Regions from separate parts of the Mycobacterium sp. WMMD1722 genome, predicted to be linked through region 1. Evidence: riboswitches for the same ligand, from Rfam matches in the RefSeq annotation. Region 1 holds a riboswitch; the other holds the start of a gene.
The links. A riboswitch is a leader RNA that binds a small molecule or an ion and turns the genes downstream of it on or off. The one in region 1 is predicted to bind glycine.
Positions count from the first base shown of each region.

Region 2: it holds a riboswitch for glycine, as region 1 does, so the genes downstream of both, gcvP (aminomethyl-transferring glycine dehydrogenase) here and ACN27E_RS25645 (L-serine ammonia-lyase) in region 1, are expected to answer to the same signal.

Region 1 is NZ_CP186056.1:5,286,702-5,301,602, forward strand. Features, by position in the region: rRNA gene ACN27E_RS25625 (23S ribosomal RNA) at 1-2,154, shown strand, start outside; rRNA gene rrf (5S ribosomal RNA) at 2,295-2,408, shown strand; gene ACN27E_RS25635 (methylated-DNA--[protein]-cysteine S-methyltransferase) at 2,481-2,981, opposite strand; gene ACN27E_RS25640 (AlkA N-terminal domain-containing protein) at 2,978-4,468, opposite strand; glycine riboswitch at 4,575-4,665, shown strand; gene ACN27E_RS25645 (L-serine ammonia-lyase) at 4,817-6,196, shown strand; gene ACN27E_RS25650 (fatty acyl-AMP ligase) at 6,177-7,985, opposite strand; gene ACN27E_RS25655 (adenylate/guanylate cyclase domain-containing protein) at 8,049-9,653, opposite strand; gene nucS (endonuclease NucS) at 9,703-10,374, shown strand; gene ACN27E_RS25665 (hypothetical protein) at 10,392-10,688, shown strand; gene mce (methylmalonyl-CoA epimerase) at 10,706-11,179, opposite strand; gene ACN27E_RS25675 (acetyl-CoA C-acetyltransferase) at 11,270-12,460, shown strand; gene ACN27E_RS25680 (DUF3817 domain-containing protein) at 12,523-12,897, shown strand; gene ACN27E_RS25685 (tetratricopeptide repeat protein) at 12,911-13,813, shown strand; gene glgB (1,4-alpha-glucan branching protein GlgB) at 13,836-14,901, opposite strand, start outside.
Region 2 is NZ_CP186056.1:854,729-869,629, forward strand. Features, by position in the region: gene ACN27E_RS03845 (FAD-binding protein) at 1-1,356, shown strand, start outside; gene ACN27E_RS03850 (ABC transporter ATP-binding protein/permease) at 1,353-3,266, opposite strand; gene ACN27E_RS03855 (GNAT family N-acetyltransferase) at 3,394-4,233, shown strand; gene secA2 (accessory Sec system translocase SecA2) at 4,238-6,574, shown strand; gene ACN27E_RS03865 (CDP-alcohol phosphatidyltransferase family protein) at 6,584-7,186, shown strand; gene ACN27E_RS03870 (DUF881 domain-containing protein) at 7,179-8,102, shown strand; gene ACN27E_RS03875 (small basic family protein) at 8,130-8,462, shown strand; gene ACN27E_RS03880 (DUF881 domain-containing protein) at 8,464-9,297, shown strand; gene gcvH (glycine cleavage system protein GcvH) at 9,341-9,736, shown strand; gene garA (glycogen accumulation regulator GarA) at 9,878-10,357, shown strand; gene ACN27E_RS03895 (MerR family transcriptional regulator) at 10,382-11,131, shown strand; gene ACN27E_RS03900 (bifunctional nuclease family protein) at 11,250-11,744, shown strand; gene ACN27E_RS03905 (MerR family transcriptional regulator) at 11,980-12,600, shown strand; glycine riboswitch at 12,662-12,760, shown strand; glycine riboswitch at 12,761-12,880, shown strand; gene gcvP (aminomethyl-transferring glycine dehydrogenase) at 12,927-14,901, shown strand, end outside.

The sequences.
Region 1 (14,901 bases):
GTTGGAGGTAGAGCTACTGGATGGCCGATGGGCCCTACTAGGTTACTGACGTCAGCCAAACTCCGAATGCCGACAAGTGAAAGTGTGGCAGTGAGACGGCGGGGGATAAGCTCCGTGCGTCGAGAGGGAAACAGCCCAGATCGCCGGCTAAGGCCCCTAAGCGTGTGCTAAGTGGAAAAGGATGTGCAGTCGCGAAGACAACCAGGAGGTTGGCTTAGAAGCAGCCACCCTTGAAAGAGTGCGTAATAGCTCACTGGTCAAGTGATTGTGCGCCGATAATGTAGCGGGGCTCAAGCACACCGCCGAAGCCGCGGCATCAACTTTTGTTGATGGGTAGGGGAGCGTCCTGCATCCGGTGAAGCAGCCGAGTGATCGTGTTGTGGAGGGTGTGGGAGTGAGAATGCAGGCATGAGTAGCGATAAGGCAAGTGAGAACCTTGCCCGCCGAAAGACCAAGGGTTCCTGGGCCAGGCCAGTCCGCCCAGGGTGAGTCGGGACCTAAGGCGAGGCCGACAGGCGTAGTCGATGGACAGCGGGTTGATATTCCCGTACCCGTGTGTGAGCGTCCCTGATGAATCACCGGTACTAACCATCCAAACGAGGAGTCACCAATCCCTTCGGGGTGCGGGTCTTCTCCGCTGCGTGGGACCTTCGGTGGTAGTAGTCAAGCGATGGGGTGACGCAGGAAGGTAGCCGTACCAGTCAGTGGTTGTACTGGGGTAAGCCTGTAGGGAGAGCGATAGGTAAATCCGTCGTTCACAGATCCTGAGAGGTGATGCATAGCCGTTTGAGGCGAATTCGGTGATCCTATGCTGCCAAGAAAAGCCTCTAGCGAGTGCGCACACGGCCCGTACCCCAAACCGACACAGGTGGTCAGGTAGAGAATACCAAGGCGTACGAGTGAACTATGGTTAAGGAACTCGGCAAAATGCCCCCGTAACTTCGGGAGAAGGGGGACCCCCATGGCGTGACGGATCTTTACGGTCTCGAGCGTGAGGGGGTGGCACAAACCAGTGAGAAGCGACTGTTTACTAAAAACACAGGTCCGTGCGAAGTCGCAAGACGATGTATACGGACTGACGCCTGCCCGGTGCTGGAAGGTTAAGAGGACCGGTTAACCCTTCGGGGTGAAGCTGAGAATTTAAGCCCCAGTAAACGGCGGTGGTAACTATAACCATCCTAAGGTAGCGAAATTCCTTGTCGGGTAAGTTCCGACCTGCACGAATGGCGTAACGACTTCTCAACTGTCTCAACCATAGACTCGGCGAAATTGCATTACGAGTAAAGATGCTCGTTACGCGCGGCAGGACGAAAAGACCCCGGGACCTTCACTACAACTTGGTATTGGAGTTCGATACGGTTTGTGTAGGATAGGTGGGAGACTGTGAAGCATTCACGCCAGTGAGTGTGGAGTCGTTGTTGAAATACCACTCTGGTCGTATTGGGCTTCTAACCTCGAACCGTATATCCGGTTCAGGGACAGTGCCTGGTGGGTAGTTTAACTGGGGCGGTTGCCTCCTAAAATGTAACGGAGGCGCCCAAAGGTTCCCTCAACCTGGACGGCAATCAGGTGTTGAGTGTAAGTGCACAAGGGAGCTTGACTGCGAGACGTACATGTCGAGCAGGGACGAAAGTCGGGACTAGTGATCCGGCACCTCTGAGTGGAAGGGGTGTCGCTCAACGGATAAAAGGTACCCCGGGGATAACAGGCTGATCTTCCCCAAGAGTCCATATCGACGGGATGGTTTGGCACCTCGATGTCGGCTCGTCGCATCCTGGGGCTGGAGCAGGTCCCAAGGGTTGGGCTGTTCGCCCATTAAAGCGGCACGCGAGCTGGGTTTAGAACGTCGTGAGACAGTTCGGTCTCTATCCGCCGCGCGCGTCAGAAGCTTGAGGAAATCTGTCCCTAGTACGAGAGGACCGGGACGGACGAACCTCTGGTCTACCAGTTGTTCCACCAGGAGCACCGCTGGATAGCCACGTTCGGACAGGATAACCGCTGAAAGCATCTAAGCGGGAAACCCCCTCCAAGACCAGGCTTCTCACCCATTAAGTGGGATAAGGCCCCCCGCAGACCACGGGATCGATAGACCAGACCTGCACACCTAGTAATAGGCGTAGGGAACTGGCACTAACCGGCCGAAAACTTACACACACCCAAAACCAAAGGTGAGTGTGTTAACACCAACGACGCCCGCAACCACACCCACACCAGAATCAACCACGATTCACACCCCACCACCAAAAAACACTTCCCCCACCACGGGGGATCACTCAAAAACGAGTGAATACAGTTACGGCGGTCCATAGCGGCAGGGAAACGCCCGGTCCCATCCCGAACCCGGAAGCTAAGCCTGCCAGCGCCGATGATACTACCCACACGGGTGGAAAAGTAGGACACCGCCGAACACCCTTTCACCTCGGCCCCCGACTTCGGTTGGGGGCCGAGGCTTTTTCATATGTGTTCGAAGGGAATTGGTTTCAGTCGAATAGGGTCGGAGTCGCCGAATTCGCCATTCTTTCCAATGCGAGCAGTAGTCGCTTGCGGTCGAGTCCACCGCCATATCCGGTGAGGCTGCCGTTCGCCCCGATCACGCGATGACACGGGACGATGATGCCGACGGGATTGTGGCCGTTGGCCAGCCCCACCGCCCGGAACGCACCCGGCGCCCCGATCTTGCGGGCGATCTCCGCATAGGAGCGGGTCTCGCCGTACGGAATCGTCAAAAGCGCCTCCCATACCCGGCGCTGAAACGCTGTTCCCGTCAACTCCAGTTCGAGATCGAATGTGGTGAGTTCGCCGCGGAAGTACGCCGCCAACTGGGCGACCGCATCGTCGAAGATGCCATCATCGCGCGACCAGCCGGTGCGGTTCGGATCGTAGGTCTGATCGACCATCCGCAGATGCATCAGTCGGCCGTCGCGTCCGGCCAGCGTCAGCGGGCCTACGGGACTGTCCACGGTCCGGAAGAACATGCTCATGACATCGTCTCCTTCGGCGGCCAGTCGTTGACCGCGTGATCGAGCGCCGTCCACAGGTGTTGTGTGACGTAGGCGCGCCAGGGTCGCCACGCCGAACTACGCTCGGTCAACCCGCGGATGTCGTCGGGCAGCGAGAGCGCCCGCGCTGCGGCGCGCACGCCGAGGTCTCCCACCGGGAAGGCGTCGGGATCGCCGAGGCCGCGCATTGCCACCACCTCGGCGGTCCAGGGGCCGATGCCCGGTACCGCGAGCAGTCGCTCGCGCGCTGCGTTCCAGTCGCTACCGGGGCCGAGCTCGACCTCGCCGGCGGCCAGGGCGCCCACGAGCGCGACCACGGTCCGTTGCCGGGCGCGGGGAAGTGCCAGATGCGCCGGGTCGATCTCCGCCAGCTGTTCGACGCTGGGGAACACATGTGTCAGACCGCCGACGGGATCCGAGACGGGCCGGCCGTAATTGGCGGCCAGCCGGCCGGCATGGGTGCGCGCCGCCTTGAGCGAGACCTGCTGGCCGAGAACCACCCGAAGCGCGAGCTCGGACTCGTCGACCGTGCGCGGGATCCGTTGACCGGGTGCCTTGGCGACCAGTGCGGCCAGCGCCGGATCCTCGCACAGCGCGTCGATGACCGCCTCCGGATCGGCATCGAGATCGAGCAACCGCCGGCAGCGGGCGATCGCACTGGTCAGATCACGCAGATCGTCGAGATACAACCGACAGCCGACGTGGTCGTGCTGCGGCGTCAGGCTCACCACCGCACTGCCGTGGGGCAACCGCAATGTGCGGCGAAATGCGCCGTCCCGGAATTCCTCCACCCCGTGGACGGCGCTGGCCGCGAGGTGGCCGAACAGACCCTCGTAGGCGAACGGCGTCCGCACCGGCAGGCGCAACGACATCGGACCGGGTCCGACCGACGTGTTCACCGTCCGCCCGCGGGCCCGGCGGCGAAGTTCGGTGGGGGTCAGATCGCACACCGCGCGCACCGTGTCGTTGAACTGGCGGATGCTGGCGAAACCGGCGGCGAAGGCGACGTCGGAGAATGCCAGCTCGGTGGCCTCGATGAGCAGCCGGGCGGTCTGCGCGCGCTGCGCCCGCGCCAACGCCAACGGATTCGCCCCGACCTCAGCGTGCAGGATGCGCTGTAGCTGGCGGGAGGTGTAGCCCAGCCCCGCCGCCAGCCCGGTCACTCCGTCGCGGTCGACCACCCCGTCGGCGATCAGGCGCATCGCCCGCGCCGCGACGTCACCCCGGACGTTCCACTCCGGCGAACCGGGCGACGCGTCGGGCCGGCATCGTTTACAGGCGCGGAAACCTTCGGCCTGAGCGGCCGCCGCCGTGGCGAAGAAGCGTATGTTGCGGGCGAACGGCGGCCGGACCGGGCAACTCGGGCGGCAGTAGATTCCGGTACTGCGCACCGCCGTGACGAACCAGCCGTCGAATCGCGCGTCCTTGGACTGAACGGCCCGATAGCAGCGGTCGAAGTCGTCGTGCACGATGTCCACACTTACACCCGGCCACCGACAGCACTGGCGGAAATCCGACATGGTGGTCCACCGCGCGGACCTGTGATTTGATGACGGATACAACTGCACACGCCACCGACGCGCAGCGGGAGAACCCACCGAGGTGGGCGCCGTAGGAGCAATGTCCTCCCCGGGAATCTCTCAGGCACCAGTACCGCTGCGACGAGGCAACTCTGGAGAAAGCGCTCCGCGCTTACCGAAGGTGAACCGCAGCCGCCTGCGTCGGCCGCCAATCTCTCAGGTCCCACGGACAGAGCGGGGAGGGGCCACAGCGAGCCGTTCGACATCACCGTCGGACGCCGATCCCCGGAGCGACCCATGACCGTCAGCGTCTTCGACCTCTTCTCCGTCGGTATCGGCCCGTCGAGCTCCCACACCGTCGGACCGATGCGTGCGGCGGCCACGTTCGCCGCAGACCTGCGCCGACAGAATCTCCTCTCCGTCGTCGACGGTCTCGACGTGACGGTGTACGGATCGCTCGCGGCCACCGGCGACGGACACGCCACCTTCACCGCGATGATGCTCGGACTCGAGGGGCTACAGCCAGACGCGGTGACGGTGGACGAGATGGAGCAGACGCTCGCCCGCCAGCGCGCGACCGGTGAGATCCGCCTCGACGGTCGATCGTCCATCCGGTTGAGCAGCGCCGACATCGTCCGTCGTCCCACCGAGATGCTCTCCCGTCACCCCAACGCCATGACGTTCACCGCCCGACACGCCGGCGCCGTCGCACTCGAGCGGACCTACTACTCGGTCGGCGGCGGCTTCGTCGTGACCGACGGTGAACCCGAGACCGCAACCGCCGAGACTCCGTCGCCCTACACGTTCAGCAGCGCTGCGGAACTCCTCGAACTGACCCGCCGCCATCATCTACCGGTCAGCGACGTCATGTTCGCCCACGAATCGACGCTGCGACCCCGCGCCGAGATCACCGCGGGACTGCTGCACCTTCGCGACGTGATGGCCGACTGTGCCGCCAACGGCATGGCACGCACCGGCGATCTGCCGGGCGCGTTGGCGGTGCACCGCCGGGCCCACGGCTGGCATCAGCGCCTGCGCACCGAAGACCCCGATCGCGATCCGCTCTTCGCGCAGGACTGGGTCAACCTCATCGCCCTGGCGGTCAACGAGGAGAACGCCTCCGGCGGACGGGTCGTCACCGCACCCACCAACGGCGCCGCCGGCATCATTCCCGCGGTCCTGCACTACGCCGAGCACTACACCGCCGCCGGGCAGGCCGATCGCGACCGCGTCGCGGTGCGGTTCCTGCTCACCGCCGGCGCGATCGGATCGCTGTACAAGCAGCGGGCGTCCATCTCCGGCGCCGAGGTCGGCTGTCAGGGAGAGGTGGGATCGGCGGCCTCGATGGCCGCGGGTGCCCTCGCCGAGATCCTCGGTGGCACGCCCGAACAGGTGGAGAACGCCGCCGAGATCGCGATGGAGCACTGCCTCGGGCTGACCTGCGATCCGATCGGCGGGCTGGTGCAGATCCCGTGTATCGAACGCAACGCGATCTCGGCCAACAAGGCGATCACCGCGGCGCGGATGGCGCTGCGCGGCGACGGCACCCACCGGGTCAGCCTCGACGAGGTCATCGAGACGATGCGCGTCACCGGACTCGACATGAGTCACAAATACAAGGAGACCGCACTCGGAGGGCTGGCCGCCCAGGTCGGGGTCAACGTCGTGGAGTGCTGATCACGCCCGCGAAGGTGCCCGCGAGATAGCCGTCGCGGCAGGCCCGGCGGGCCAGCTTGCCGCTCGTCGTGCGCGGAATGGCGCCGGCCGGCACCAGACGGACATCGTCGACCACCAGCCCGTGGCGGGCCGCGACGGCCGCGCGGATCGCCTGTAGCTCCGGTTCCGGATCCACGCGCCGAGTGCCCGACGCACGTTCGGCAACGATCACCAGACGCCCATCGGGCACCGTGAATGCCGTCGCGTATCCCGCCCGCACGATCGGCGACGCGTCCGCCGCGGTCTTCTCGATGTCCTGGGGATAGTGGTGCGCACCGTCGAGCACGATCAGATCGGCGACTCGGCCGGTCACGTAGAGATCGCCGTCCACGAACACCCCGAGATCGCCGGTCCGGAAGAAGCCTGCCCCGTCCGGGACGCCGGCGGCGTGGCTGCCCGCAGCGAGTCGCGATCGCAGGACGGCGCCGAATTTCTCCCGCGTCTCCGTCGGGCGGTCCCAGTACCGCCGTGCGACGTTGTCCCCGTGCAACCAGATCTCGCCCACCCGCCCGTCGGGCACTTCGGCGCCGTCGGGGTCCACGATGACGGCCCACTGGGACCGCGCGATCTGCCCGCACGGCACGTGCGCCACGGCGCGGTCGCTGTCCGGCGCGACGGCGACCGCCCGGTCGTCGGTCAGCGCGGCGCGATCGAAGAACGTCTGACGGGGTTCGGCGTCGGGTGCGATGGTCGAGACGAACAGCGTCGCCTCGGCGATGCCGTAGGACGGTTTGATCGCCGTCGGCGGCAGACCGTAGGGCGCGAAGGCGGCGCTGAACGTCCGGATGGCGGCCATGCTGACCGGTTCGGATCCGACGATCATCACGACGTTGCTCAGGTCGACGTCGTCCTCGGCGGCGGGCCGACCGCGCTGAGCGGTGTACTCGTAGGCGAAATTCGGCGCGGCCGTCACCACGCGTCCGTGGCGGGAGCCGTCCGACAGCGCGGAGATCCAGCGCTGCGGCCGGCGTAGATAGGCGGTGGGGGACAGCAGCGTGGAATGGCCGCCGTACACGGCGGGAAAGCCGATCATCGACAGGCCCATGTCGTGGTACAGCGGCAACCAGCTGACGCCGTGGGTGTTGCGGTCGAGCAGATCGATGGACAGGATCATCTGGATCAGATTGGTCCCGACGGCCCGATGGGTGACCTCCACGCCGACGGGCGCGCGCGTCGCTCCGGAGGTGTATTGCAGGTGGGAGACGTCGTCGACATCGAGCACCACCGGAGCAAAGGCGTCACCGTCGGTATCGGGGATCTCGTCGAGCACCACCACGCGGATGTCGGGATTGACGGTGCAGAGGTGGTCGACGACCGCACCGCGCACGGCCGTGGTGGTGAGCACGACGCGCGGGCGTGAGTCGCGCAGCGCGGTGTCGAGACGTTCGGCGTGTCCCTGCAGTTCGGGGGCGAACAGCGGTACGGCGATGGCGCCGGCCTTCACAGCCCCGAAGAAACCGGCGACGTAGTCCAACCCCTGGGGCGCGAGGATCGCCACCCGGTCGCCGCGGTCGCACAGCTGCTGGACCCGTGCGCCGATGGCCCTGATCCGGCGGCCGAGCTGGTCCCAGGTGAGTTCCGCGGCCCGGCCGTCCTGCCCGGCGGTGTAGTCGAGGTACCGGTAGGCCACCGCGTCACCCACGTGGGCGATGTTCCGGTCGATCAGCGAGATCAGGGTGACGCCCGGCGGCAGCACGATGGCGCCCCGGTCGTCGAGGCAGTCCTCGATCTGCAGCAGGCCCTCACTCATACCGTCGAGTTTAGTTACCGTGACGGCTGGTATCACATACCTTGGGCTGTGACGTGGACCGCGTCAGACCGGCAGCGCCAGCCGGGTCGGCTCATCATGGCCCCGCAGTGTGACGGTGTCCCCGAGCGTCCAGTTCGCCCGCTCGCTCTCGGTCGCGTTGTCGACCGTCTCGAACGAGGCGACCAATCGGTCGGGCGCGGTCTTGGCGAGCTCGCACAACCGAGCCGCCTCGTTGACCGGCTCGCCGATGACGGTGTACTCGAAACGTTCCTTCGCGCCGACATTTCCGGCGACCACGGTCCCGGCCGCGACTCCGATGCCGGCTTTGCACTCGGGCACCTCGTCGGCCAGTCGCGCGGCGATCGCCCGCGCGGCGGCCAGCGCCTCGTCCTCGGCGTTGTCGAGTGCGACGGGCGCCCCGAACACGGCGAGCACGGCATCTCCCTCGAATTTGTTGACCAGGCCGTGATGACGGTCGACCTCGTCGACGATCACCGCGAAGAACCGGTTGAGGAGTTCGACGATCTCCGCGGCCGGCCGGCTCGTGACCATCTGGGTCGAGCCGATGATGTCGACGAAGATCACTGCGGCATGGCGCTCTTCGCCGCCGAGCTCGACCTGTTGCTGCTCGGCGGCCAAGGCGACCTCACGGCCGACGTGCCGGCCGAACAGATCCCGTACCCGTTCGCGCTCCCGCAGACCGTGCACCATCGAGTTGAATCCGCGCTGCAGTTCGCCCAATTCGGTGCCGTCGAAAACCACCAGCTCGCAATCGAAGTCGCCGCGTTCGACGTTCTTCAGCGCGGACCGCACCACCCGCACCGGGGTGGCGATCAGCCAGGACAGCAACCACATCAGGACCATGCCGAACACCAGGGCCACGATCGCGATGATCATCACCGCCACGCCGAACTGGGTGGCGCTGAGATTCTGCAGGGACAGTGAGAACACCGCGAGTAGCAGGATGCCCAGCACCGGCACCCCGGAGCCGAGCAGCCACACCGTCATCGTGCGGCCCATCACGCCTTGGGACAACCGGCGCGGTGGCCGCCCGGCCTCCAGTGCCTGCGCCGCGACGGGTCGTAGGGCGAACTCGGTGATCAGATAGCACGCGGTCGCGACCACGATGCCGGGGAAGCCGACGGCGAACAGGAACCGCGGGATGAACGCCGAGTCGTGCAGACCGTAGAGAACCGTCAGGAGCACCGTGCCGATGCCCCAGAGCAACAGCGCCTGCTTGGCCACCCGCCAGGGCGCCAGGAACACGTTGTGCTGATCGGCTCGGGTGGGGGTGCGCTCCTCGATGGACCAGCGCAACGAGTTCACCGTCCGCGACGTGATCCACGCGGTGCCGAAGAGCAGCGCGAGCAGCATGTAAGCGGGCACGACGGCCCAGGTGAGCCATGCGGGTGCATCGGTGAACACGCTGGGCACCGGGATGGCCACGGCGTTGAGCAGTAGCGAGACGCCGATGCCCAACAGGTTCGTGAAGATCAGGAAGAACGTGAGGATGACCTGGATGCGAATGCGCCGGCGGCGCTGATCCTCGTCGGGTCTGCCCAGCAGCCAGGAACCGTAGTCGGGAGTGTCGGGCAGCCGACCGCTCTGCCGCGTCACCCGTTCGAGGACACGGCCCAGTCGTTGCGGGACGCTCTTGGTGGCGTTCATGGTGACGTCAGCCTAGGGTGCGCCGGGCCCAGCGCCTATGGTTGTCCGGGTGCGCCTCGTGATCGCCCAGTGCACCGTCGACTATGTCGGCCGGCTGACCGCCCACCTGCCTTCGGCCCGGCGGCTGCTGCTGTTCAAAGCCGACGGGTCGGTGAGCGTGCATGCCGACGACCGCGCCTACAAGCCGCTCAACTGGATGAGCCCGCCCTGCTGGCTCAAAGAGGAATCCGGAGATCCGCATCCGATCTGGGTCGTCGAGAACAAGGCCGGCGAACAGCTGCGGATCACCGTCGAAGACGTCGAACACGACTCCAGCCACGAACTCGGCGTCGATCCCGGCCTGGTCAAGGACGGCGTCGAGGCGCACCTGCAGAAGCTGCTGGCCGAGCACGTCGAACTCCTGGGTGAGGGTTACACGCTGGTGCGACGCGAGTACATGACCCCCATCGGCCCGGTGGACCTGCTGTGTCGCGATGCGACCGGCGGTTCGGTGGCCGTGGAGATCAAGCGGCGCGGGGAGATCGATGGCGTCGAGCAGCTCACGCGGTATCTCGAACTGCTCAATCGGGACACCCTGCTGGCCCCCGTCAGTGGCGTGTTCGCCGCCCAGCAGATCAAGCCCCAGGCGCGCACGCTCGCTACTGATCGCGGAATCCGTTGTCTGACACTTGATTACGATCAGATGCGCGGAATGGACAGCAACGAGTTCCGGCTGTTCTGAGGACCTACACTGGGGTGATGCCCAGGCGCCGCCCCCAGCCGCGGCGGTCGCGTCCGCTGCCGCCGGCGTTCGCCGGGCGGCGTGTGGAGACCGGCCCGGATGGCTACGAATACGAGGTGCGGCCGATCGCGGGTGCGCGGGCGGTCAAGCTCTACCGCTGCCCGGGCTGTGATCATCAGATCGCGCTCGGCACACCGCATCTCGTGGTGTGGCCGGCCGACGGCGGGGACGCGGCCGCCGACGACCGCAGGCATTGGCACAGCCCGTGCTGGGCCCGCCGCGGCACCCGCGGTCCGACCAGGAAATGGTCCTGATGCGGTCCCGATGACGCCTAATGTGCCTCAGCGGCCGGTTCGACGAGTTCGATCAGCACGCCGCCACCGTCTTTGGGATGGATGAAGTTGATGCGTGAATTCGAGGTTCCGCGTCGCGGAGCGTCGTAGATCAGCCGCACGCCCTGCTCGCGCAGGCGGTCGCTGAGGGCCTCGATGTCGCTCACGCGGTAGGCGAACTGCTGCAGACCCGGCCCGCGCTTGTCGAGGAATTTCGCGATGGTCGATTCGTCGTCGATCGGCGCCATCAGCTGGATCTGGGTGCTGCCGACCGGCGCGCCGCGCACGGCCAGCATGGCCTCGCGGATGCCCTGCTCATCGTTGATCTCCTCGTGCAGGACGATCATCCCGAGGTGGTCGTGATACCACTTGATCGCGGCGTCGAGATCGGGCACCGCGATGCCGACGTGGTCGACGGCGGTCACCAGGGCGGTGGCCAGTACTGGACGGGCGTCAATTTGCTCGGCAGTCATATCGCAAAGGTAACCTAACGACATCGGTTCCGAAACGTCGGGAAATGGATAGCCGCCGCGGAGCCCCCCGAAACCCCCATGGAGGTAGTGATGGCAGCCAATGATTCGGTGTCGGTGATCGTTGCTGGCGCGCGCACGCCGGTCGGCAAACTGATGGGCTCGCTGAAGGATTTCTCGGGCAGCGATCTCGGTGCGATCGCCATCAAGGGCGCCCTCGAGAAGGCCGGGGTCGAGCCGTCGGCTGTCGAATACGTGATCATGGGCCAGGTGCTGACGGCCGGCGCGGGCCAGATGCCGGCCCGTCAGGCTGCCGTCGCCGCCGGGATCCCCTGGGACGTGCCGGCGCTGACCATCAACAAGATGTGCCTGTCCGGCATCGATGCCATCGCCCTGGCCGACCAGATGATCCGCGCCGGTGAATTCGACGTGGTGGTGGCCGGTGGTCAGGAATCGATGACCCAGGCGCCCCACCTGCTGATCGGCAGCCGTGCCGGCTACAAGTACGGCGACGTGACTGCCGTGGACCACACGGCCTACGACGGGCTGCACGACGTCTTCACCGATCAGCCGATGGGTGCGCTGACCGAACAGCGCAACGACGAGGACCGCTTCACCCGCGCTGAACAGGACGAGTACGCCGCGCAGTCCCACCAGCGCGCGGCCGCCGCGTGGAAGGACGGGGTCTTCGCCGACGAGGTCGTCCCGGTGTCCATCCCGCAGCGCAAAGGGGACCCGCTCGAATTTGCCGAGGACGAGGGGATCCGGGCCAACACCACCGCCGACTCATTGGCCGGCCTCAAGCCCGCGTTCCGCAAGGACGGCACGATCACCGCGGGTTCGGCCTCCCAGATCTCCGACGGCGCTTGTGCGGTCGTCGTGATGCGCAAAGCCAAGGCCGAGGAACTGGGCCTGGACTGGCTCTGTGAGATCGGCGCGCACGGCGTGGTGGCCGGACCGGACTCCACCCTGCAATCGCAGCCGGCCAACGCCGTCAAGAAGGCCGTCGCCCGCGAGGGCATCAGCGTCGATCAGCTCGACGTGATCGAACTCAACGAGGCCTTCGCGGCGGTGGCCCTGGCTTCGACCAGGGAGCTGGGCGTCGATCCGGACAAGGTCAACGTCAACGGCGGTGCGATCGCCATCGGCCATCCGATCGGGATGTCGGGTGCGCGCGTCGCGCTGCACGCGGCACTCGAGCTCAAGCGCCGCGGCTCCGGATACGCCGTGGCCGCGTTGTGTGGGGCCGGCGGCCAGGGCGACGCGTTGATCCTGCGCCGCTGACGGCGCCACCGCCTCTACGACGGCCCGTAGTAATCGGGCGGGTCTTCAGGCACAATGGCGCCATGACTGGCGCTTTCGATCTCCGCAGCCGGGGCGGTTGGCTCCGACTCGTCGGCCTCCTCGAGGCGGTCAGCTGGGTGGGCCTGCTGACCGGTATGTACTTCAAATATCTCGGCAGCCCGCGCACCGAGGTAGGGGTGAAGGTCTTCGGGCCGATCCACGGCGGGGTCTTCGTGGCGTTCGTCGTGGTGGCGATCGTCGCGGGGATCGGGTTCGCCTGGGGGATCGGAACGTGGTTGCTGGCTTTGCTCGCGAGCATCGTCCCCCTGGGTACTGTGATCTTCCTCATATGGGCCGACAAGACGGGGCGGGCGGGCCGTCACGGGGCCGCGCCGCTGGTCGCTCGGCCGGGACGGACGGCCACCGAAACGACGTGACAGACTTGCCTCTGTGACACGTCCACGTCCTTCGATCGGGCCCGCGCTGGCCGGCGCCGTTGATCTGTCAGCTCTCAAACAGCGACCCGCGGCAGAGGCCGCCGACTCCGCTGCCGCCCCGGGCGGACCCGGCGGTGTCGAGGTCACCGAAGCCAACCTCGAAGCCGAGGTCCTGGTCCGCTCCACCCAGGTTCCGGTGGTGGTGCTGCTCTGGACACCTCGCAGCGACGCCAGCGTCGAACTGGGGCAGACGCTGGCCGATCTGGTCACCGCCGATCGCGGTAAGTGGTCTCTGGCGACGGTCAACGTCGACACCACCCCGCGCGTCGCGCAGATGTTCGGGGTGCAGGCCGTCCCGACCGTCGTCGCCCTGGCCGGCGGGCAGCCGATCTCCAGCTTCCAGGGGCCGCAACCGGCCGATCAGCTGCGCCGCTGGATCGACTCGCTGCTCGAGGCCACCGCGGGCAAGCTGGCCGGCGGACCGGACACCGGCGAACCAGAAGAGATCGATCCCGAGGTCGCCCGGGCGCGCGAGCTGCTCGACGACGGCGAGTTCGACGCCGCGCTGGCGGCCTATCAGGCGATTCTCGACGGCCAGCCCAACCATGCCGAAGCCAAGGGTGCGGTCCGGCAGATCGCCTTCCTGCAGCGTGCGACGACCCATCGCCCGGATGCCGTGGCCGCCGCCGATGCCGCCCCGGGCGATATCGATGCGGCGTTCGCCGCGGCCGACGTCGAGATCTTGCAACAGCAGGTCCACGCGGCCTTCGACCGGCTGATCGGGCTCGTCAAGCGGACCGCGGGCGACGAGCGCACGAGGGTGCGGACCCGGCTGATCGAGCTATTCGAGCTGTTCGATCCGGCCGACCCCGAGGTGATCGCCGGCCGCCGCAACCTCGCGAACGCGCTCTACTGACCCGCGGCGCCGCCGCCCCCCGCTACGACAGCGGGGGGTCGGTCGCCGGTTCCAGCTCGACCGCCGCGTCCTCGGACACCGGCTCGAACCACAGGGCCGACAGCGGCGGCAGCACCATCGCGGCCGATGCCGGGCGGCCATGCCAGGGCTCGTCGGTGGCGTACACCGCGCCGTAGTTGCCCGCGCCACCGCCGTTGTAGGACGTCGCGTCGGTATTGAGCACCTCACGCCACGTGCCGGCATGCGGCAGACCCAGCCGGTAGTGGCTGTGCTCGGCTCCAGAGAAATTGAACACGCAGGCCATGACCGAGCCGTCGTCGCCATAGCGCAGGAAACTCAACACGTTGTTCGAGGAATCATTTGCGTCGATCCAGGAGTACCCCTGGGGGCTGGTGTCCTGCGACCACAGGGCACGCCGACCCTGGTAGATCTGGTTCATATCGGAGACCATCCGCAGAATGCCCCCGGAGAAGCTGTTCTCGTCGAGCTGATACCAGTCGACCCCGCGCTCCTCGGACCATTCCGCGCGCTGGCCGAACTCCTGGCCCTGGAACAGCAGCTGCTTACCGGGATGCGCCCACTGATAGGCCAGCAGCTGACGCACCCCCGCCGCTTTGCGGTGGTCGTCGCCGGGCATGCGCCCCCACAGCGTGCCCTTGCCGTGCACCACCTCGTCGTGACTGATCGGCAGGACGTAGTTCTCGCTGTAGGCGTAGAGCATCGAGAACGTCATCTCGTGGTGGTGGAAACTGCGGTGGATCGGGTCGCGCTGGATGAACGCCAGCGTGTCGTTCATCCAGCCCATGTTCCACTTCATCGAGAAGCCCAGGCCGCCGAGGTTCGTCGGGCGGGTGACACCCGGCCAGGACGTCGACTCCTCGGCGACGGTGACGATGCCGGGCACGGCCTTGTGCACGGTGGCGTTCATCTCCTGCAGGAACTGAACGGCCTCCAGGTTCTCGCGGCCACCGTAGATGTTGGGCGTCCACCCGCCCTCGGGGCGTGAGTAGTCCAGGTAGAGCATCGATGCGACGGCGTCCACGCGCAGGCCGTCGACGTGGAACTCCTGCAGCCAGTACAGCGCGTTG
Region 2 (14,901 bases), 900 kb from region 1:
GAACGCGCCGCCGGCGCCGGCGGCACCACCTCGATGGCCGGGGGACACTTCTACCTCGGCGGGGGCACCGCGGTACAGCGGGCGACGGGTCACGACGACTCCGCCGAGGAGATGTACAAGTATCTGGTCTCCCAGGCGCGTGAGCCCGACCACGACAAAATCCGCGCGTACTGCGAGGGCAGCGTCGAGCACTTCGAGTGGCTCGAGGCGCTCGGATTCGAATTCGAGCGCAGCTACTACCCCGGCAAGGTGGTCGTGCCGCCCGGTACCGAGGGCCTGTCCTACACCGGCAACGAGAAGGTGTGGCCGTTCTGCGAACAGGCCCGGCCGGCCCCGCGCGGGCATTCCGTGCCGGTGCCCGGCGAGCTCGGCGGCGCCGACATGGTGATCAAACTCCTCATCAAGCGAGCTGAGGAAGTCGGTGTCGCGGTCCGCTACGAGACCGGCGCCACCAACCTCGTGGTGCAGGACGGTCGCGTCGTCGGTGTGCGGTGGAAGCACTTCACCGAGACCGGCACCGTTCGGGCCGCCTCGGTCGTCATCGCCGCCGGCGGCTTCGCGATGAACCCGCAGATGGTGGCCGAGTTCACCCCGGCGCTGGGGCAGCGACGGCGCACCAAACACCACGGTGAGGTCGAGCCCTACATCCTGGGCAACCCCAACGACGACGGGCTGGGGATCCGGCTGGGCGTGTCCGCCGGCGGCGTGGCCAAAGACCTGGACCAGCTGTTCATCACCGCTGCGGCCTACCCGCCGGAGATCCTGCTCACCGGCGTCATCGTCAACTCCGACGGGCAGCGCTTCGTCGCCGAGGATTCCTACCATTCGCGCACCTCGGCGTTCGTCCTCGAACAGCCGGATCAACGGGCCTATCTGGTCGTCGACGAGGCGCACATGCAGATGCCCGAGATGCCGCTGATCAAGTTCATCGACGGCTGGGAGACCGTCGCGGAGATGGAGGCCGCGCTGGGCATCCCGCAGGGCAATCTCGCGGCCACCCTGGAGCGCTACAACGCCCACGCCGCCCGGGGCGAGGACCCGGACTTCCACAAGCAGCCGGACTATCTCGCGGCGCAGGACACCGGGCCCTATGCGGCGTTCGACCTGTCGCTGGGCGTCGCGATGTATTCGGGCTTCACCATGGGCGGACTCGCCGTGACCGTCGACGGCCAGGTGCTGCGCGACGACGACTCGGTCGTGCCCGGCCTCTACGCGGCGGGCGCCTGTGCGTCGAACATCGCCCAGGACGGTAAGGGTTACGCCAGCGGCACCCAGCTGGGCGAAGGGTCGTTCTTCGGCCGGCGGGCCGGGGCGCACGCGGCCCGGCGGGCGGACGCGCACACCACCGCGGGTTAGGGCGCGGCGGCCCCGACCGGGGCCAGCCGCCACTCGCCGCCGCCGAGCAACGCCAGCTCCTGCTCGTGGAGGTCGACGACGGTGCCGCGGTGCGCGACGCTGACCAGAATGGTGTCGGGTAGCTCGTCGCGGACCATCTGATACAGCATCGTCTCCAGGCCGACGTCGAGCGCCGAGGTCGCCTCGTCCAGGAAGACCGCCTTGGGTTTGGTCAACAGGATGCGGGCGAACGCGACCCGCTGCTGCTCACCGGGGGAGAGCATCTTGACCCAGTCCTGCACCTCGTCCAGCCGTGACACCAGATGCGGCAGCGCCACCTTGTTCAGCATGGCGGCCAACTGTTCGTCGGAGAAGTCCCCGACCTGGCCGGGATAGGACAACACGGCCCGCAGATCGCCGAGCGGCACGTAGGGCATCTGCGACAGGAACATCGTCTCGTGCGGCCCGTACGGGCAGCGCAGCGTGCCGCTGGTGTACGGCCACAGCTGCGCCAGACTCCGCAGCAGCGTCGTCTTGCCGGTGCCCGACATGCCGGTCACGGCCAGGGTGTCACCCGTTTCGAGGCGCAGGTCGATCGGATCGATGAGCTGGGTGCCGTCGGGTGTGCGGACCTCGACGTCGTCGAACTCGACCGCGCCGTCCGTGCTGGCCGCCACCGCGAGGGTGGGCAGCTCGCGGCCCTCGTCGTTGGCGACCACCAGGCCGTGTAACCGGATGATGGCGGCGCGGTAGCCGGCGAAGTCGTCGTACGCGGTCCGGAAGAACGACAACCCGCTCAGGATCGAACGGAACGCCGAGGCCGTCTGACCCAACGCCCCGAGGGTGATCTCGCCGTTGTAGAACCGCTGGAACTGCACCACGTAGGGGATCAGCTCCTGGGCCTGCGTGACCGACAGGTTGAAGCCGGCGAAGCCCATCGTCCGGTTGATGTACTTGCGGTAATTGGTGACGACCGGGGCGAACAGGCGGCGCAGACCCGAACGCTCGGCCGCCTCGCCGCGGTAGAACGCCACGGCTTCGGACGCGTCGCGCAACCGCACCAGCGCGTAACGGAACGCGGCGTTGAACTTCTCGTTGTTGAACGACAGCGTGATGAACGGCCGGCCGATCCGGAACGCGATCACCGTGGCGATGGCGATGTAGACGATGCCGATCCAGAAGATCGCCTTGGGCAGGGTGAACCCCACCAGCGGAAGGGTGACCGGGCCCGACAGGTTCCACAGGATCGCGGTGAACGAGATCATCGAGGCGATCGACGAGACCGCGCCGAACAGCAGGGTGGTCTCCGAACCCTGGTTGGGCCGGTTGGGCTGCGAGTTGACCCCGGCGGTGAAGATGTCGATGTCGGCCTGGATGCGCTGGTCCGGGTTGTCGATCGTGGCGTCGATGAACCGGGACCGGTAGAACGCCTTGCCCTCGAGCCAGTTGCCGGTGAGCTTGTCGGTCAGCCACGCGCGCCAGCGCAGCATGAACCGCTGGGCGAAATACAGATCGAGCATGACCAGCGCGATGTTGATCGTGGCGAGGATGGTGAAGATCAACATCGACAGCCAGAAGCCCTCGCCGCCGGAACTCCGGACCGCGTCGTCGTTGCTGCCCAGCCCGGCCGCGATCACCTGGAAGCTGGTCGACATGTCGTTGCCCTGATAGCTGAACAGGACCGACAGCCGAACCCCGACGATCACCGACAGCAGCAACCCGGCCAGCCACACCCACACGATCACCGAATCGCGGCCGACGTAGTACTCGCGGGTGACCCGCCAGAACTGCCTGCCCCACTCGGTGAACCGGACGATGAGGAACAGGGCGACCATGGTCGCCACCGCCGCATAGACCCACGCCCGGGCGATCCACCACAGCGAGGTCCAGATCTCGTTGCCCCAGTCGAGGGTCGGTGTGAACATCTCCACCGGGGGAAGGTACCGCGCGGACCTGCCGTCGGCCTGTCCGCGCGGCGCCGGACGCGCGAACACGTCCGGCGTGCGGGTCCCGGCAGTGCTCTCGACGATCCCGCCGATCGCCACCCATGCTGGGGTCATGCGGTTACGGGTGCACACCGACGCCGACGACTTCCTGGCGTCCGCCGGCGACTGGTACCGGCGCAGCCCGATCGTGCACACGATCGAACTGTCCCTGCTCCGCCGAGCACTGCCGGGCCCGGAGGATCCGCTGCTGCTGACCGTGTGGGAGGGCGACGAACTGGTGGGTGCGGCGATGCGGACGCCGCCGCTGGCGCTGTTGTGCGGCGGGTTGACCGGCGCCCCGCTGGACGAGACGGTGCGTGCGGTGCACGGTGCGGGCCTCGCCGTGCCGGGTGTGCGCGGTCCGCGGGCGACGACCGAGAGGTTCTGCCGGCGGTGGTGTGCGCACACCGGGTCGGTCGCCGAGGGGACCGTCGAGGAGCGGCTCTACCGGCTGGGAACGCTGACCGGTCCGGCCGGGGTGGCCGGTGTGCACCGGGTGGCGCGCCCGGCCGATCTGCCGGTGCTCATCCGGTACCAGTGCGACTTCGCGGCGGAGGCGCTCGGCCACGAACCCGACCCGCACCGGGCCGCGGCTGCGGTGGCGGCCGCCGGTGCCGTCGGCGATGCGTATCTGCTGTGGACCGCGCACGGGGCGCCGGTCAGCATGGCCGCGGTGCGCGCGCCGGCCGCCGGGGTGTCGCGGATCGGGCCGGTGTACACCCCGCCGGAGGTGCGCGGCCGCGGCTTCGGGTCGGCGGTGACCGCGGCGGCCTGCCGCTGGGCGCTGACCGCCGGAGCCCGGCACGTCGTGCTGTTCGCCGATGTGGCGAATCCGGCGAGCAACCACGTCTACCGCAAGCTCGGATTCGTCCCGGTGGGAGATTCGCTCATCGTGGACCTCCGCGTACCGTAAACGTGTGCCCAAGACGAGTTCCCGCACCACCGGCCGCCTGAGCGGCAAGTTCTGGAAGCTGCTCGGCGCCGCCACCGAGAAGAACCAGGGCCGATCACTGGCACAGGTCACCGCGTCGGCCGACTTCGACGACAAGGCCGCCGACCTCGATGACGAACAGCTGCGCAAAGCCGCACGACTGCTGCGCCTGGAAGACCTCGCCGAGGCCGCCGACATCCCGCAGTTCCTCGCGATCGCCCGGGAGGCGGCCGAGCGGACCACCTCGCTCCGTCCTTTTGATGTCCAGCTGCTCGGCGCGCTGCGGATGCTGGCCGGCGACGTTGTGGAGATGGCGACCGGTGAAGGCAAGACGCTCTCGGGTGCGATCGCCGCCGCCGGCTACGCCATCGGCGGACGCAGCGTGCACGTCATCACCATCAACGACTACCTGGCCCGCCGCGACGCGCAGTGGATGGGTCCGCTGCTGGAGGCGCTCGGGCTGACCGTCGGCTGGATCACCGCCGAGTCCAGCGCGCAACAGCGCCGGGACGCGTACGCCTGCGACGTCACCTACGCGTCGGTCAACGAGATCGGCTTCGACGTGCTGCGCGATCAGCTCGTCATCGACGTCGACGACCTGGTCTCGCCGCGCCCCGACGTGGCGCTGATCGACGAGGCCGATTCGGTGCTGGTCGACGAGGCGCTGGTGCCCCTCGTGCTGGCCGGAACGAGCCACCGCGAGACACCGCGGGTCGAGCTGATCCGGATGGTGGGGGAGCTGACCGCCGGCACGGATTACGAGACCGACGCCGAGAGCCGCAACGTCCACCTCACCGACCGTGGCGCCCGCAAACTCGAGGCCAAGCTCGGCGGGATCGACCTCTACTCCGAGGAACACGTCGTCTCGACGCTGACCGAGGTCAACGTGGCGTTGCACGCGCACGTACTGCTGCAGCGCGATGTGCACTACATCGTCCGCGACGGCGCCGTCCACCTCATCAACGCCTCCCGCGGCCGCATCGCGCAGCTACAGCGCTGGCCCGACGGTCTGCAGGCGGCCGTCGAGGCCAAAGAGGGCATCGAGACCACCGAGACCGGTGAGGTGCTCGACACCATCACCGTTCAGGCGCTGATCAATCGGTACCCGACGGTGTGCGGAATGACCGGCACCGCATTGGCCGCCGGTGAGCAGCTGCGCCAGTTCTACAAGCTCGGGGTGTCGCCGATCGAGCCGAACAAGCCCAACGTGCGCGAGGACGAGGCCGACCGGGTGTATGTGACCGCAGCCGCCCGGACCGAGGCGATCATCGCCCACGTCGAGGACGTGCACGCCACCGGGCAGCCGGTGCTGATCGGCACCCGCGACGTCGCCGAATCCGAGGAACTGCACGAGAAGCTGGTTCGGCACGGGATCCCGGCCGTTGTGCTCAACGCCAAGAACGACGCCGAGGAGGCCGCGGTCATCGCCGAGGCCGGCTCGCTGGGCGCCGTCACGGTGTCCACCCAGATGGCCGGTCGCGGTACCGACATCCGGTTGGGCGGCTCCGACGCCGACGATCACGCCGCCGAACACGAACGCGTCGCCGAGCTGGGCGGGCTGCACGTCGTCGGCACCGGGCGCCATCACACCGAGCGGCTGGACAACCAGCTGCGCGGGCGCGCCGGGCGACAGGGCGATCCGGGGTCGTCGGTCTTCTTCTCCAGCTGGGACGACGAGCTGGTGCTCGCCCATCTCGACCCCACCAAACTGCCGATGCAGGCCGACGAGGACGGCCGGGTGCTCAGCGACAAGGCCGCCGGGCTGCTCGACCATGCCCAGCGCATCGCCGAGGGGCGGCTGCTGGACGTGCACGCCAACACCTGGCGTTACAACCAGCTCACCGCTCAGCAGCGCGCGATCATCGTCGAACGGCGGGACACGCTGCTGCGCACCGCGGCCGCCCGCGAAGAGCTCGCCGAGCTGTCCCCGAAACGCTACGAGGAGCTCTCCGAGCAGCTCTCCGAGGAGCGGCTGGAGAAGATCTGCCGGCTGATCATGCTGTACCACCTCGACCGGGGCTGGTGTGAACACCTGGCCTACCTGGCCGACATCCGCGAGAGCATCCATCTGCGGGCACTCGGCCGGCAGAATCCGCTCGACGAGTTCCACCGGATGGCCGTCGACGCGTTCGCCTCACTGGCCGCCGACGCCATCGAGGCCGCCCAGCAGACGTTCGAGACGGCCCCGTCCATCGAGGACGAGCCGGGTGTCGACCTGTCGAAACTGGCCCGCCCGACCTCGACGTGGACCTACATGGTGCACGACAATCCGCTGGCCGACGACACGATGGCGGCGCTGAGCCTGCCCGGGGTGTTCCGATAGATTCAGGCCATGAACGCTCCGGGGGCGGGCGCCGAGGACCGGGTGGTGACGGTGCCCAACGCGCTGTCGGTGCTGCGCCTGGCGCTGGTGCCGGTATTCCTCTGGCTGCTGTTCGGTGCGCACGCCAACGGGTGGGCGGTCGGGGTGTTGATGTTCAGCGGGTTCTCCGACTGGGCCGACGGCAAGATCGCCCGGCTGGTGGCCAACCAGTCCTCGCGGCTCGGCGAATTGCTCGATCCGCTGGTCGATCGCATCTACATGATCACGGTGCCGCTGGCGCTCGCCGCGCACGGCACGGTGCCGTGGTGGTTCGTCGTGACCCTGTTGGGGCGCGATCTGGTGCTGGCCGCCACGCTGCCGCTGCTGCGTAGCCGCGGACTGGCCGCCCTGCCGGTCACCTATCTCGGCAAAGCCGCCACGTTCGCGCTGATGTCGGGCTTCCCGTTGGTGTTGCTGGGGCAGTGGGACCAGGTGTGGAGCCGCCTGGTGCTCGCCTGTGGCTGGGGATTTCTGGGATGGGGGCTGGCGCTGTACCTGTGGTCGGGTGTGCTGTACCTGATGCAGGTCGGGCTGGTGCTGCGGCGGATGCCGAAGGTGGGCGCCGGTGGCTGAGCCGCCGACCGACGTCGACCGCACGCTCGGCGGGTTCGATCCGTCGGCCGGGCGCAGTCAACACGCTGCCGGCGCCCCGACGCGGATCCCGGTGCCCTCGCTGCTGCGTTCGCTGTTGACCGACCACCACGATCCCGGCTACGCCGCTGCAGCATCGGCCCGGCGGGCGGGCGCGCGCCGTGGCCGCGCCGGCGAGTGGACCTGGCAGATCGCGGCCGCGGTCGCGGTGGCGGCGGTGTTCTCGGTCGCCGCGGCGCAGGCGCAGATCGCCGCACCGGCGGCCCGGGAGGCCCAGCAGGTGCTGGCCGGCAGCGTGCGTTCGGCCGAGGCCACCGACGACCAACTGGCCGCCGAGCGCAGCACGCTGGCCGCCGCGGTGGCCGCTCAGCGGCGCAGCCGGCTTGAGGGCGACGAACTCGGCCGCCGGCTGCTCGCCGAACTCGACGTCGCCGACGCCGAGGCGGCGGCCACGGCGGCGATCGGACCGGGTCTGGTGGTCACCGTGACCGAACCCGGGATGTCCAAGAACCTCTCCGACGTCGCCGAACAGCGGGTCGAGGGCAGCCGTCAGGTCATTCTCGACCGCGATCTGCAGCTGGTGGTGAACTCGCTGTGGGTCAGCGGGGCGGAGGCCATCGCGATCGGAGATGTGCGCATCGGCCCCAACGTCACCATCCGGCAGGCCGGGGGCGGCATCCTGGTCGACAACCAGCCCGTCAGCAGCCCCTACGTGTTGCAGGCGATCGGTCCACCGAACACGATGGCCGAGTCGTTCGAACGCAGCAGCGGACTGCAACGTCTGCGGCTGCTCGAGGCCTCCTACGGTGTCGGGGTCACCGTCGCCACCGCCGACGCACTGACCGTCCCCGCCGGGTCGGTGCGCGAGGTCAACTTCGCCGAACGGCGCGGTGGCTGACATGACCCGACCACGAACGGATCACCGATGATCGGAATCGCCGCCCTCGTCGTGGGCATCGTGCTGGGCCTGGTGTTCCGGCCCAGCGTGCCCGAAGTCGTCGAGCCCTACCTGCCGATCGCGGTGGTGGCGGCGCTGGACGCGGTATTCGGCGGCCTGCGGGCATATCTGGAGCGGATCTTCGACGCGAAGGTCTTCGTGGTGTCGTTCGTCTTCAACGTGCTGGTCGCCGCCCTGATCGTCTACGTGGGCGATCAGCTCGGGGTCGGGACGCAGCTCTCGACCGCCATCATCGTGGTGCTCGGCATCCGCATCTTCGGAAACGCCGCCGCCCTCCGGCGCCGGCTGTTCGGGGCCTGAGATGGCCGATTCTCGCGACCACTCAAGCGACCACTCAGGCGACCACTCGGGCGACCGGGCCCGCGAACACGGCCGGCACGAACTTCCGCCCGCCGCCGCGCCCCACCACCGGCCGCACCGCCGCGGCCGCACCGTGTTCGGCGTCCTGGCCGTGCTGCTGTGCCTGCTGCTCGGCGTGGCGATCGTCACCCAGGTCCGTCAGCACGACTCCGGCGACAATCTCGAGACCGCCCGACCCGCGGATCTGCTCGTGCTGCTCGACTCGCTGCAACAGCGGGAGGCCTCGCTCAACAGCGAGGTCAACGACCTGCGCCGGACGCTGGAACAGCTGCAGGCCACCGGCAGTACCGATCAGGCCGCGATCGAGAACGCGCAGGCCCGGCTGGCGGCGCTGTCCATCCTCATCGGCACCGTGGCGGCCACCGGCCCCGGTGTGACGATCACCATCTCCGACACCACCCCGGGGGTGCCGGCAGAGACCCTGCTCGACGTGGTCAACGAGCTGCGGGCGGCCGGGGCGGAGGCCATCGAGATCCAGGGGGTGAGCCAGGGCGGCGCCGGCGATCAGCGCACCGCGGTGCGCGTCGGCGTGGACACCTGGGTGGTCGGCAGACCGGGGGCCCTGATCGTCGACGGTGCCACACTGAACCCGCCCTACACGGTTCTGGCGATCGGCGATCCGCCCACCCTGGCCGCCGCGATGAACATCCCCGGCGGCGCCATGGACAGCGTCGAGCGCGTCGGTGGGACGATGGTGGTGCAGCAGGCCGATCGCGTCGACGTGGCCGCCTTGCGGCAACCGAAACCGCGCCAATACGCTCAGCCAGTCAAATGAGCCGCAGCGTGTCCGGACCCCACCCGAAGTACGAAGGAGCCCCGTGAGCGACATCCCAGCCGAGCTGTACTACACCGAGGAACACGAGTGGGTGCTGCGTACCGGTGACGACACCGTGCGGGTCGGGATCACCGACTACGCGCAGGCGGCGCTCGGCGACGTCGTCTTCGTGCAGCTGCCCGACGTCGGTGCGGAGCTGACCTCCGGGGAGACGTTCGGTGAGGTCGAGTCGACCAAGTCGGTGTCGGACCTGTACGCCCCGGTCAGCGCGAAAGTGCTTGCCGTCAACGCGAATCTGGACGGTAGCCCCGATCTGGTGAATTCCGACCCCTACGGCGAGGGCTGGCTGGTCGATCTCCAGCTCGACACCGACGATATGGAGGCCGCTCTGGGCGGCCTGCTCGACGCCGACGGTTACCGTGCCGTGGCGAGCGAGTGAGCAGTTGCTAGGGTTCTGCAGACCAAGAGGCGGATCCGGCCGTGGTGGACACAACGACGTCTGCTGCGCGGTACGGTCGAATGTGACACGACGACCGGGGACCGGCCGGGTATCGCCACAGCAGCCAGTGAGGAGCAGCGGGTGACGGACAAGGACATCAACTCTGGGGCTGACCAGACGTCTGACGAAGTCACCGTGGAGACGACATCGGTCTTCCGCGCCGACTTCCTCAACGAACTCGACGCTCCTGCGGCGCCGAGTGGGGAAAGCGCCGTGTCGGGTGTCGAGGGCCTGCCCGTCGGGTCGGCACTGCTGGTCGTCAAGCGCGGTCCGAACGCCGGTTCACGGTTCCTGCTCGACCAGCCGACCACGTCGGCGGGCCGGCACCCGGACAGTGACATCTTTCTCGACGACGTGACCGTGAGCCGTCGCCACGCCGAGTTCCGGCTGGAGAGCGGCGAGTTCCAGGTGGTCGACGTGGGCAGCCTCAACGGCACCTACGTCAACCGTGAGCCGGTGGATTCGGCCGTGCTGGCCAACGGCGACGAGGTGCAGATCGGCAAGTTCCGCCTGGTGTTCCTGACCGGGCCCGCCGACGACGACGGTGGCGCGGCCGGCTAGTCGCGCGTCCCGTCCCAGCAGCCCATGACACAGCCCGAACGGCCGGCTCTGGCCGGCATGTCCATCGGAGCTGTGCTGGATCTGCTGCGGCCGGACTTTCCGGACGTCACCATCTCCAAGATCCGCTTTCTGGAGGCGGAGGGGCTGGTGACCCCGGAGCGGACGGCGTCGGGCTACCGGCGGTTCACCGCCTACGACTGTGCGCGGCTGCGTTTCATCCTGACCGCGCAGCGCGATCAGTACCTACCGCTGAAGGTGATCAAGGCGCAGCTCGACGCGCAGCCCGACGGTGAGTTGCCCCACGGCGGAACCCCTTACGGGGTACCGCGTCTGGTGACCGTCGACGGGGTCGGCGGGGAGGCCGGCAGGCTGGCCGGGGTGGGGCCGGCGCAGGTGCGGCTGAGTCGCGAGGATCTGCTGGAGCGCTCGGGCGTCGGGGAGGAGCTGCTGGGCGCCCTGCTCAAGGCCGGGGTGATCACGCCGATCTTCAAGGCCGCCGGAACGATTCTGTTCGACGAGCACTCGGTGGTGATCGCCCAGTGCGCCCGAGCGCTCGCCGACTACGGCGTGGAGCCGCGGCATCTGCGGGCTTTCCGGTCGGCGGCCGACCGGCAGTCCGATCTGATCGCCCAGATCGCGGGCCCGATGGTCAAGGCGGGCAAGGCCGGTGCGCGCGACCGGGCCGACGACCTGGCCCGCGAGGTGGCCGCGCTGGCCATCACGTTGCACACGTCCCTGATCAAATCGGCCGTACGCGACGTACTGGATCGGTGAGGATTAGACTCGTCCAGACGAGTTGAAGACGATTCGGCTCCGACGTCAGATCCCGTATCTGGCAGGCAGGACCGTCCGATGAGGACAACGAGCACACCGGTGCGGAGGGCAGTATCTGATGGCTGAGGTTCGTGTGATCGGTATCCGCGTGGAACAGCCCCAGAACCAGCCGGTGCTGTTGCTGCGCGAATCCAACGGCGACCGTTATCTGCCCATCTGGATCGGCCAATCCGAGGCCGCGGCGATCGCACTGGAACAGCAGGGTGTCGAACCGGCACGCCCGCTCACCCACGATCTGATCCGCGACGTGATCGCGGCGCTGGGCCACTCGCTCAAAGAGGTGCGCATCGTGGATCTGCAGGAGGGGACCTTCTACGCCGATCTGATCTTCGATCGGGACATCAAGGTCTCGGCGCGGCCGTCGGATTCGGTGGCGATCGCGCTGCGGGTCGGCGTGCCGATCTATGTCGAAGAGGCGGTGCTGGCCGAGGCCGGGCTGCTGATCCCCGACGAGAACGACGAAGAGGCCACCGGTGCGGTGCGCGAGGACGAGGTCGAGAAGTTCAAGGAGTTCCTCGACAGCGTCTCGCCCGACGACTTCAAGGCGACGTGATCGTGCGAAACCTGCCGTTGGTCACGGATGCGTCTCAACTCGGTGCAGGCCGGTCGACACGCGGCGAGGGCGTTCGGTCCACCCCGTTTTCGGGGTAATACTTTGGGGGCGACGGGCAGTCACGACGTCGCGACAAGCGTATGCTCGGACACATTCGGGCTGGTGGCGGAACCGTTGCAGTGCAGGTCACGGTTGTGGCGGGGTTTGCGAGTTCGATCGGCGAGAGGAATCGGTAGTGGGCGACACGCCACGTCAGGAGCAGCTCGACCTGTCCACCGACGGCACCCCGGCGCAGTCTGTCGCGCCGGCGGGTGAACCGGTGCAGGCCGGACTGTTCCCGGACGACTCGGTGCCCGACGAACTCGTCGGCTACCGCGGTCCCAGTGCCTGCCAGATCGCCGGCATCACCTACCGGCAGCTGGACTATTGGGCCCGCACCTCGCTGGTCGTCCCGTCGATCCGCGGTGCGGCCGGATCCGGCAGCCAGCGCCTGTACTCGTTCAAGGACATCCTGGTCCTCAAGATCGTCAAACGGCTGCTCGATACCGGCATCTCGCTGCACAACATCCGGGTCGCGGTCGACCATCTGCGCCAGCGCGGGGTCAGCGACCTGGCCAACATCACCCTGTTCTCCGACGGCACCACCGTCTACGAGTGCACCTCCGCCGAAGAGGTCGTCGACCTGCTCCAGGGTGGACAGGGCGTCTTCGGCATCGCGGTGTCGGGGGCGATGCGCGAGCTCACCGGCGCGATCGCCGATTTCCCCGGCGAGCGCGCCGACGGTGGCGAGTCGATCGCCGCACCGGAGGACGAGCTGGCCTCGCGCCGTAAGCATCGCGACCGCAAGATCGGCTGACGCGGCTCACACCTCCTCGGGCGGCGGTCGGACCGACCGCCCGGTAGACTCGCCCACGCATCACCCGTGTGCGGGAGAGCTCCGTGGCAGCCGGTCACGGACGCCGAAGGAGCAACACCTCTCCGTCAACCTCTCAGGCACCCAGGACCGTTCACGGCGACGATGCCTCTGGAAAGTGGTGGACACAGTCCACCCGCCCATGGGGAAAGGCGCACACCGGTCCGCTGGGTGCGGTGAATCTCTCAGGCGCCCGCGACGGGTCGACGACAGAGGGAGGGGAACCCAGCGGTTCTTTTCCCATCCGTGGCCCCTCAGAGGAGACGCCCGTGCTCGATTCCCATCAGCCCCGGTTCGCCGATCGTCACATCGGCCCGGACTCCGATGCGGTCGCCGTCATGCTCGACACCATCGGTGTTCCCACGCTGGACGATCTGGCCGCCAAGGCGCTGCCCGCGGGGATCCTCGACGCACTGGGCGCCGAGGGTGTGGCGCCCGGACTGGACGTGCTGCCGGCGCCGGCCTCGGAGACCGAGGCACTCGCCGAGCTGCGGGCGTTGGCCGAGACCAACACCGTGGCGGTCTCGATGATCGGACAGGGATACTCCGACACCCTGACCCCGCCGGTGCTGCGCCGCAACGTCCTGGAGAACCCCGCCTGGTACACCGCGTACACGCCGTATCAGCCCGAGATCAGCCAGGGCCGCCTCGAGGCGCTGCTGAATTTCCAGACCATGGTGTGCGATCTGACCGGCCTCGAGGTCGCGGGTGCCTCCATGCTCGACGAGGGCACCGCCGCCGCCGAGGCGATGACGCTGATGCAGCGCGCGGTGCGCAGCACGTCCCGGCGGTTGGCGGTGGACGTCGACGTGTACCGCCAGACCGCAGCCATCCTGGCCACCCGGGCACGGCCGCTGGGCATCGAGCTCGTCACCGCGGACCTGCGCGAGGGTCTGCCCGAGGGCGACTTCTTCGGCGTGATCGTGCAGCTGCCCGGCGCTGGCGGCTCGTTGGTCGACTGGGCGCCGCTGGTGGCGCAGGCGCACGAGCGTGGGGCCCTGGTCGCGGTCGGGGCGGATCTGCTGGCCTGCACGCTGGTGACCCCGCCCGGGGAGTTCGGCGCCGATGTCGCCTTCGGCAGCACACAGCGCTTCGGCGTGCCCATGGGCTTCGGCGGCCCGCACGCCGGTTACCTCGCGGTGCGCAGCAAGCATGCCCGGCAACTGCCGGGGCGGCTGGTCGGGGTGTCCAGGGACGACGACGGCGCGGCGGCGTACAGGTTGGCGCTGCAGACCCGTGAACAGCACATCCGCCGCGACAAGGCGACGAGCAACATCTGCACCGCGCAGGTGCTGCTGGCGGTGATGGCGGCGATGTACGCGAGTTACCACGGCGCCGAGGGCCTCACCGCGATCGCCCGGCGCGTGCACGGGCACGCCCGCGCGGTCGCGACGGGACTCGCGGGCGCCGGTGTGGAGGTGGTGCACGCCGCGTTCTTCGACACGGTGCTCGCCCGCGTCCCCGGCCGCGCCGCGCAGATCCGCGACGCCGCCAAAGAGCGGGGTATCAACATCTGGCTCGTCGACGAGGACCACGTGTCGGTCGCCGCCGACGAGGCGACCACCGCCGAGCATGTGGCCGCGGTGCTCGCCGCGTTCGGCGCCGACCGCGGTGGTCAGCCGTTCACCGGACCCGAGATCGCCACCCGCACCACCGAATTCCTCACCCACCCGGCGTTCACCCGCTACCGCACCGAAACCGAGATGATGCGGTATCTGCGCTCGCTGGCCGATAAGGACATCGCGCTGGACCGCAGCATGATCCCGCTCGGATCGTGCACGATGAAGCTCAACGCGGCCGCCGAGATGGAACCGATCACCTGGCCCGAATTCGGCCGGCTGCACCCGTTCGCCCCCGACGGTGACACCCCGGGTATCCGCGGGCTGATCGCCGACCTGCAGCAGTGGCTGACCGGGCTCACCGGCTACGACGAGATCTCGCTGCAGCCCAACGCCGGGTCTCAGGGGGAGTACGCCGGTCTGCTGGCGATCAAGGCCTATCACGAGGCCAACGGCCATCCGGACCGGGACGTCTGCCTCATCCCGTCCAGTGCGCACGGGACCAACGCCGCCTCGGCCGCACTGGCCGGTATGCGGGTGGTGGTGGTGGCGTGCCGGGAGAACGGTGACGTCGACCTCGACGATCTGCGGGCCAAGGTGTCCGAGCACGCCGAGCGGCTGGCCGCGCTGATGATCACCTACCCGTCGACCCACGGCGTGTACGAACACGACATCGCCGAGATCT